DNA from 3 places in the Vibrio sp. R11-SG3-ISO9 genome. Region 1 is predicted to be linked to each of the others. Evidence: predicted binding sites of a transcription regulator. Region 1 holds the regulator's gene; each other region holds the start of a gene.
The links. The regulator MetJ, encoded in region 1, represses methionine synthesis genes. The targets are predictions, from matches to a motif close to TTAGACNTNTANANGTCTAA.
Positions count from the first base shown of each region.

Region 2: metE (5-methyltetrahydropteroyltriglutamate--homocysteine S-methyltransferase) is a predicted target of MetJ. The motif match lies at 1,137-1,156, and genes of this name have one in related genera.
Region 3: metA (homoserine O-acetyltransferase MetA) is a predicted target of MetJ. The motif match lies at 884-903, and genes of this name have one in related genera.

Region 1 covers NZ_JCBDGU010000012.1:72,756-75,079, forward strand. The annotation lists gene AC6R05_RS04790 (malic enzyme-like NAD(P)-binding protein) at 1-821, shown strand, start outside; gene metJ (met regulon transcriptional regulator MetJ) at 971-1,291, opposite strand; gene AC6R05_RS04800 (O-succinylhomoserine (thiol)-lyase) at 1,501-2,324, shown strand, end outside.
Region 2 covers NZ_JCBDGU010000038.1:123,629-125,952, reverse strand. The annotation lists gene metE (5-methyltetrahydropteroyltriglutamate--homocysteine S-methyltransferase) at 1-960, opposite strand, end outside; gene AC6R05_RS12195 (LysR substrate-binding domain-containing protein) at 1,230-2,141, shown strand; gene AC6R05_RS12190 (DUF4250 domain-containing protein) at 2,275-2,324, opposite strand, start outside.
Region 3 covers NZ_JCBDGU010000043.1:95,779-98,102, forward strand. The annotation lists gene AC6R05_RS14015 (DUF3859 domain-containing protein) at 1-186, opposite strand, end outside; gene AC6R05_RS14020 (ATP-binding protein) at 273-641, opposite strand; gene metA (homoserine O-acetyltransferase MetA) at 927-1,868, shown strand; gene pilW (type IV pilus biogenesis/stability protein PilW) at 2,045-2,324, shown strand, end outside.

The DNA.
Region 1 (2,324 bases):
ACTGTTTTGAGATTGAACGCCGTCTAATCGAGCGTTGTGACGTTCCAGTATTCCACGATGACCAACACGGTACGGCGATCGTAACTGCTGCGGGTATGCTGAACGCGATCGAGCTTCAAGGTAAGAAGCTGGAAGAGTGTAAGATTGTTTGTTTGGGTGCAGGTGCAGCGGCAGTTGCGTGTATGGAACTGCTGATCAAGTGTGGCGCGCAGCGTGAGAAGATCTACATGCTAGATCGTAAAGGCGTGATTCACACTCGTCGTGACGATCTGAACGAATACAAGCAGCTGTTCGCGAACAACACGGACAAGCGTACTCTAGAAGATGTCATTGAAGGTGCAGACCTATTCCTAGGTGTATCAGGTCCTAACCTGCTACCAGCAGAATCGCTGAAGCTGATGGCTGACAAGCCGATCGTATTCGCGTGTTCTAACCCAGATCCAGAGATCAAGCCAGAGCTTGCTCACGAAGTTCGTAGCGACCTTATCATGGGTACTGGCCGTAGTGATTACCCGAACCAAGTAAACAACGTTCTGTGTTTCCCATTCATCTTCCGTGGTGCTCTTGATGTTCGTGCAAGCGAGATCAACGATGCAATGAAGCTAGCGGCAGTGGAAGCGATTCGTGAACTTGCGAAAGAAGAAGTACCTGCAGACGTACTAAAAGCAGCAGGTGCTGATGCACTTGAGTTTGGTAAAGGCTACATCATTCCTAAGCCAATGGATCCACGTCTATTGCCTCGCGTGGCAAAAGCAGTTGCACAGGCGGCGGTTGATTCAGGTGTGGCTCGTATTGAGATACCAGCAAACTACATGGCATAGCCATCGTGTAGTAGAGCGAAGAGAATAATAAAAAACCGACTCATCTGGAGTCGGTTTTTTTATGCCAGAAATTCATGCTAGATGATTTCGGCAATCGATATGGTTCAGCTAAAGCGAATCAAATGTTGAAGGTAGTGACTGAGTTATGATTATTCTTCATCAAACGCTTCGAACTCGATACCCATCTCTGTCATCAGCTTTTTCACTTCAGCTGGGATATCGTCTGGGCGGTCTTTACGCAGGTCTTCATCTGTTGGTAGAGGCTGGCCAGTATATGCATGCAGAAAGGCTTCACATAGCAGCTCACTGTTTGTTGCATGGCGTAGGTTGTTAATCTGGCGGCGGGTACGCTCGTCAGTTAGAACCTTTAACACTTTTAGAGGGATAGAAACTGTAATTTTCTTTACTTGTTCGCTTTTCTTTCCATGCTCAGCATATGGGCTTATGTATTCACCATTCCAGTCGGCCATTGCGTACCTTCATCACTTTAGTTGTTAGATTAAATTAATAGGGGTGATTTTAGCGGGATTTACCGCCATAAGCAAAGACATATAGACGTCTAGAAGTGTTGACGTCTCATTCTTATGAAAGTAAAGTGAATAACATATATCTAACACAGCCGCAAAACCCCGACAAGCTGCTGTGATTCTCAGACGCCAAAACCTGTAAGGAAACACCTATGAGCAGCCGGAAACCAGCAACCATCGCCGTACGTACTGGTATCGAGTCAGACACTCAACATCATGCCGTTGTTCCACCAATTTATCTGTCGACTAACTACGGTTTTCCCGCTTTTGGTGAAGTGCCTAAGTATGATTACACTCGCTCAGGTAACCCAAACCGTGGCTTGCTAGAAACAGCCCTGTTTGAGTTGGAGTCTGGTAAGGGGGCAGTTGTGACCAACTGTGGTACTTCTGCATTAAACCTTTGGGTTTCCGCTTTCCTTGGTAGCGATGATCTGATCGTGGCACCACACGACTGCTACGGTGGTACTTATCGTCTTTTCAATACACGCTCACAAAAGGGTGACTTTAAGGTTCTGTTTGTCGATCAATCGGATCAAGCCGCATTCGATGCAGCGATCGCACTCAAGCCTAAATTGATCTTGTTGGAAACGCCATCAAACCCACTGGTACGTGTCGTCGACATTGAAGAAACCTGCCGCAAGGCAAAAGAGGTGGGGGCGCTGGTGGCGGTTGATAACACCTTCTTGACTCCTGTGTTCCAAAAGCCTCTAGAGCTTGGTGCTGACTTTGTTATCCATTCAACGACTAAGTACATCAATGGTCACTCAGATGTGATCGGCGGCGTAGTGATTACTAAAACCGAAGCGCACGCTGAAGAGCTGGCTTGGTGGGGTAACTGTATTGGTGCAACGGGGACACCATTTGATAGCTACATGACGCTGCGTGGTATCCGTACACTAGGTGCGCGTATGCGTGTTCATGAAGAGAGCTCTCGTGAGATTCTAACGGCGCTACAGAAACAACCTTTGGTTGATAC
Region 2 (2,324 bases), on a different contig from region 1:
TTTGATAGGTTGCAGCAATGCCAATTGATTAGCCAAGTCAGCGCGCCATACGTTGCGTCCATTAATAACACCCGCAGAAAGCACCCAATCTTGAGGTAGCTTTTCAACGACGTCGTTCAGTTGTTGCGGAGCTGCAGCCAAATCAATATGCAGACCGTTTACAGGAAGGTCGATAATCTTATCTAGCGTATCGCTCACCGAATCAAAATAGGTAGTGAGTAGTAGCTTTACGTCTCCCTGAATCACTTGATAAGCGAGCTTAAATGAATCTGCCCATTTCGCTTCTAGCTCCAAGGCAAGGATTGGCTCATCAACCTGTACCCACTCGACACCTAACTTAGCTAACTTGGCCAGAATTCCCTGGTAGGCAGTTAGCAAGCGAGGCAACAAACTCAAACGGTCAAACCCCTCTTCCACTTCCTTGCCTAGGTAGAGGTATGACAGTGGCCCTAACAATACTGGTTTCACTTTATGGCCCGCTTTAATCGCCTGATTGACCTCATCAAACAGTTGCGGCCAGCTAACCTCAAAAGAGTCGTCCTTGCTGAACTCAGGCACAATGTAGTGATAATTGGTGTTAAACCATTTGGTCATGTCTGATGCCGCGGCGCCACTTTGGTCATGATTATGATTTGAACCACAGCAACTGCTCTGAGATCGGCCGCGACCAACACGGAACAGCGTATCCAAATCAGGGAAGCTTTGGTCATGACGCTTTGGCACATGACCAAGAAGCAACGTAGTAGCAAGAACATGATCGTACCAAGCGAAATCGCCAGCCGTGACAAAACTTAAATTGGCGTCCGATTGAACTTGCCAGTTTCGTTCGCGCAACTGACTGCCGACAGCTTTTAGCTCCGTTTGATCGATTTCCCCACGCCAATACTTTTCTAAAGCGAATTTGAGTTCTCGTTTTTCGCCAATACGTGGGTAGCCTAAAATATGAGTCGTTGTTGTCATGAGCCTATTCCTTAATCACTATTTTAAATCCGGTCAGACGCTGAATCATTTCGAAAAAGGCGTCTGGATGGCTAAACTATCTCGCCAAACGTCTTTGTGAACAATCTCCAAATATTCAACTTGTTTATTAAAAAACCTCATGTTCACGAATTCACACATGAGAAAACCGAAAACATTTAGACGTCCAGATGTTTACACATCCACAAAAACGACGTAGGGTAGTTATTAAGAAATATTGAACATCAGCTTAGGAACTATGAGGATTACTCATGATAGAGCTCAAACATCTGCGAACATTGACCACATTGCGTGATAGTGGCTCTTTAACAGCGACCGCGACATCACTGCACCTGACGCAATCTGCGTTATCGCATCAATTGAAAGATCTTGAGGCTCGCGTGGGTGGGCAGCTTTTTCTGCGTAAAACTCGCCCAGTGAAGTTCACCTCCGAGGGCGAGATACTGCTCAGGCTGGCCGATGAAGTGTTACCGAAACTGGCAAAGGCGGAGAATGAACTGGCCAGTCTCAAGGAAGATGTTAACGGCAGGCTCCATATGGCGATTGAGTGCCACTCCTGTTTTCAATGGTTAATGCCAGCACTTAAAGAGTATCAAGTGACTTGGCCAAGCGTGACCCTCGATTTCTCATCCGGCTTTGGCTTTGAGCCTTTACCGGCTTTGATGGCTGGAGAACTGGATCTGGTGATCACCTCCGATATCCAGCCAAGATCTGAAGTTCACTATGAGCCGCTGTTCGATTTTGAAATGCGTCTTATCACAGCAATTAACTCACCTCTCGCAGAGAAAAAAGCAATTCAGCCAGAAGACTTGGTCGATCTGACGATGCTCTCCTACCCAGTTCAGAAGCAGCGCCTTGATGTGGTAAAACACTTTCTTCAACCGGCAGGTATCGAGCCTAAGAAATGGAAACAAGCGGATAACACCTTGATGTTAGTACAAATGGTATCTGCAGGATTAGGTGTGGCAGCACTACCCAACTGGGCAATCAGCGAGTTTTCAAGACAAGGATTGATTGCTAGTAAACCGCTGGGGAAAGGTCTGTCTCGCCGTCTGTTTGCAGCCGTAAGAAACTCAGATAAAGATAAGCGCTACTTACAAGCCTTCTTCAGTACTGCAAGACAACAAAGTAAGAGTCACCTCGATGGAATCAAAGTCGTCTAGCTGACGTGAACCTGTTTGTTATAAAAGGTACTGTTTTAAAAATTCCAAAAACAACAAAGCCACAGACTGATCATCTGTGACTTTTTAAGCTATTTAAACTGTTACCATGTTAAACCATTACGGTGCCATGCAGTTATCTCGGATAAGATTTGAATTGATTGGTCAATGGATCGTATTGGTAGC
Region 3 (2,324 bases), on a different contig from region 1:
GATGCAGTATCGGATCTTTTCACCTTTGGCTTTTTTAATATTGATGATATACCCAAACTCCACATCGATTTCGGCTTCTACTCGATGAGTGAATTCCTGAATCTTTGGTAGGTCTTTAGATTTTGAATCCCAAGTCGAGTAGATACCATAAGAAGTCATATCCACGACAACAGAACGTTTTGCCATTGTTCATTTAACCTTTAACTGTTTTCTTTATTTCTCTTCATGCAACAAGACACTTTGGGCCATCGACTCCGATGTTCGCAGTTTTGTTATTCTTGCCAATCTTTCTTCATGCGTGCAACTACGGACTCCGGCACTCCGTGAATATTGCCATACTGTTCACGGCACACCTCAATAAGCAGTTCAGCACCATGTTTGCGCGCCATGTTTCGGTACGCCTTCATCTCCCATCGCTTCACGAACGTGTTCGAAACAACCACATCAAGACCTTGCTTTAAGGCATCTTCCGCACGATTTTGACACCACTCATGCGCTTTGGGGAGCAGTTCCGGTTCGAAACAGTATTCACCGTCACTATTCACGAAGTACATGTCGGCTTCTACATGAAAGGCGTCGAGAGATTTTGCTCTTGTTGATTTGCCAGAACCAGGCAGACCTCGAATTAAGATAAGTTTCAAACTGGTACTCACCGATCATCAAAAATAGAGTGAAAGCAAAATGTTAACGTATCTGAGGTCAAAAGCATAAACCTAGATCATTAAGCGCTGTTTTAAGCATCAAACGTTCACTAGTGTGTATTCAATTGTCCCAACATAGGTTCTGTAACCTCATAGATGAGCAGGTACCCGGCGGATTCAATAACGAAATATTTACAAAGGTGCGTTTTGTATGTCGACAAGCGTCACAATATATTATAGATTCAGAAGTATAGACGTCTAAATATCTAGCTTAGGGAGAAAGCTGTGCCTATTCGCATTCCAGACCAATTGCCAGCGAGCGATGTTCTTCGTGAAGAGAACATCTTTGTTATGCCGCTATCAAGAGCATCGACACAGGAAATTCGTCCACTTCGAGTCTTGATCCTCAACCTAATGCCGAAGAAGATTGAAACTGAAACTCAATTTTTACGCCTATTGTCGAACAGCCCGCTACAAGTGGATGTCGAGCTACTGCGTATCGACGATAGACCAAGCAAGAACACACCAACTGAGCACCTTGATAACTTTTATCGTCAATTTGAGATGGTAAAAAACCGTAACTTTGATGGACTGATCATCACAGGTGCGCCACTAGGCTTGGTTCAATTTGAAGATGTGATCTACTGGGACCATCTAAAGACCATTATGGAATGGGCTAACAAACACGTTACCTCTACCCTTTATGTTTGCTGGGCGGCTCAAGCAGGCTTGAAACTGCTTTACGATCTACCGAAACGTACTCGTAAAGAGAAGTTATCTGGTGTTTATCATCATGAGATTCATAACCCGTACCATCCAATCCTGCGCGGCTTTGACGATACCTTCTTAGCACCACACTCTCGTTATGCTGACTTCTCACCAGAATACCTATCCGACCATACGGATCTCGATATTCTGGCGACATCTGACGTCGCTGGTGTTTACTTAGCAGCGACAAAAGATAAGCGAAATGTGTTTGTGACCGGGCATCCAGAGTACGATGCACATACACTTCACAATGAATACGTTCGTGACCTTGGCGAAGGAATGGAACCGGTAATACCGATCAACTACTACCCTAACAACAATCCTGATAACAAACCTATTGCTAGTTGGCGTAGCCATGGTCACCTGCTGTTTTCAAACTGGCTAAACTATTGCGTTTACCAACAAACGCCATACGATTTGGATCATTTCAGCGAAGAAAACTTCACCAAGGACGACTGATTCGTCTGAACAGTTCTTTAAAACCAAAGCGTTTATTCGAGCCGTTTGTCACCTCTCTATTATGAGTTGGTAACAAACGGCTTTTTTATGGCGATTGGGTCGCATTAGCTCGCCTTTTTGCCAACCAACCATTCGAGTTCTCCTATCATGTCTGTGAATTCACAAGGAGCCTCTCAATGCCTTCATCCAAGTTAACCAACTTATCCCCCTTCCTACTATTAATTGCGCTCAGTGGATGTGTGTCAGTAACAGAAGGTGAACCACAAAGAGTTGAAGCCGACCCTATTGCAATGTCTGAGTCTCGAATCGCTCTTGGGCTAGGTTATATGGAGCAAGAGAATATGGTTCGAGCACGAGAGAATCTTGAATTGGCGATTCAACACGCCCCTCGCTATTATCGCGCTCGCCTATCGATGGCACATTATTATGAAAAAGTTGGAGAAACCGATGAAGCGA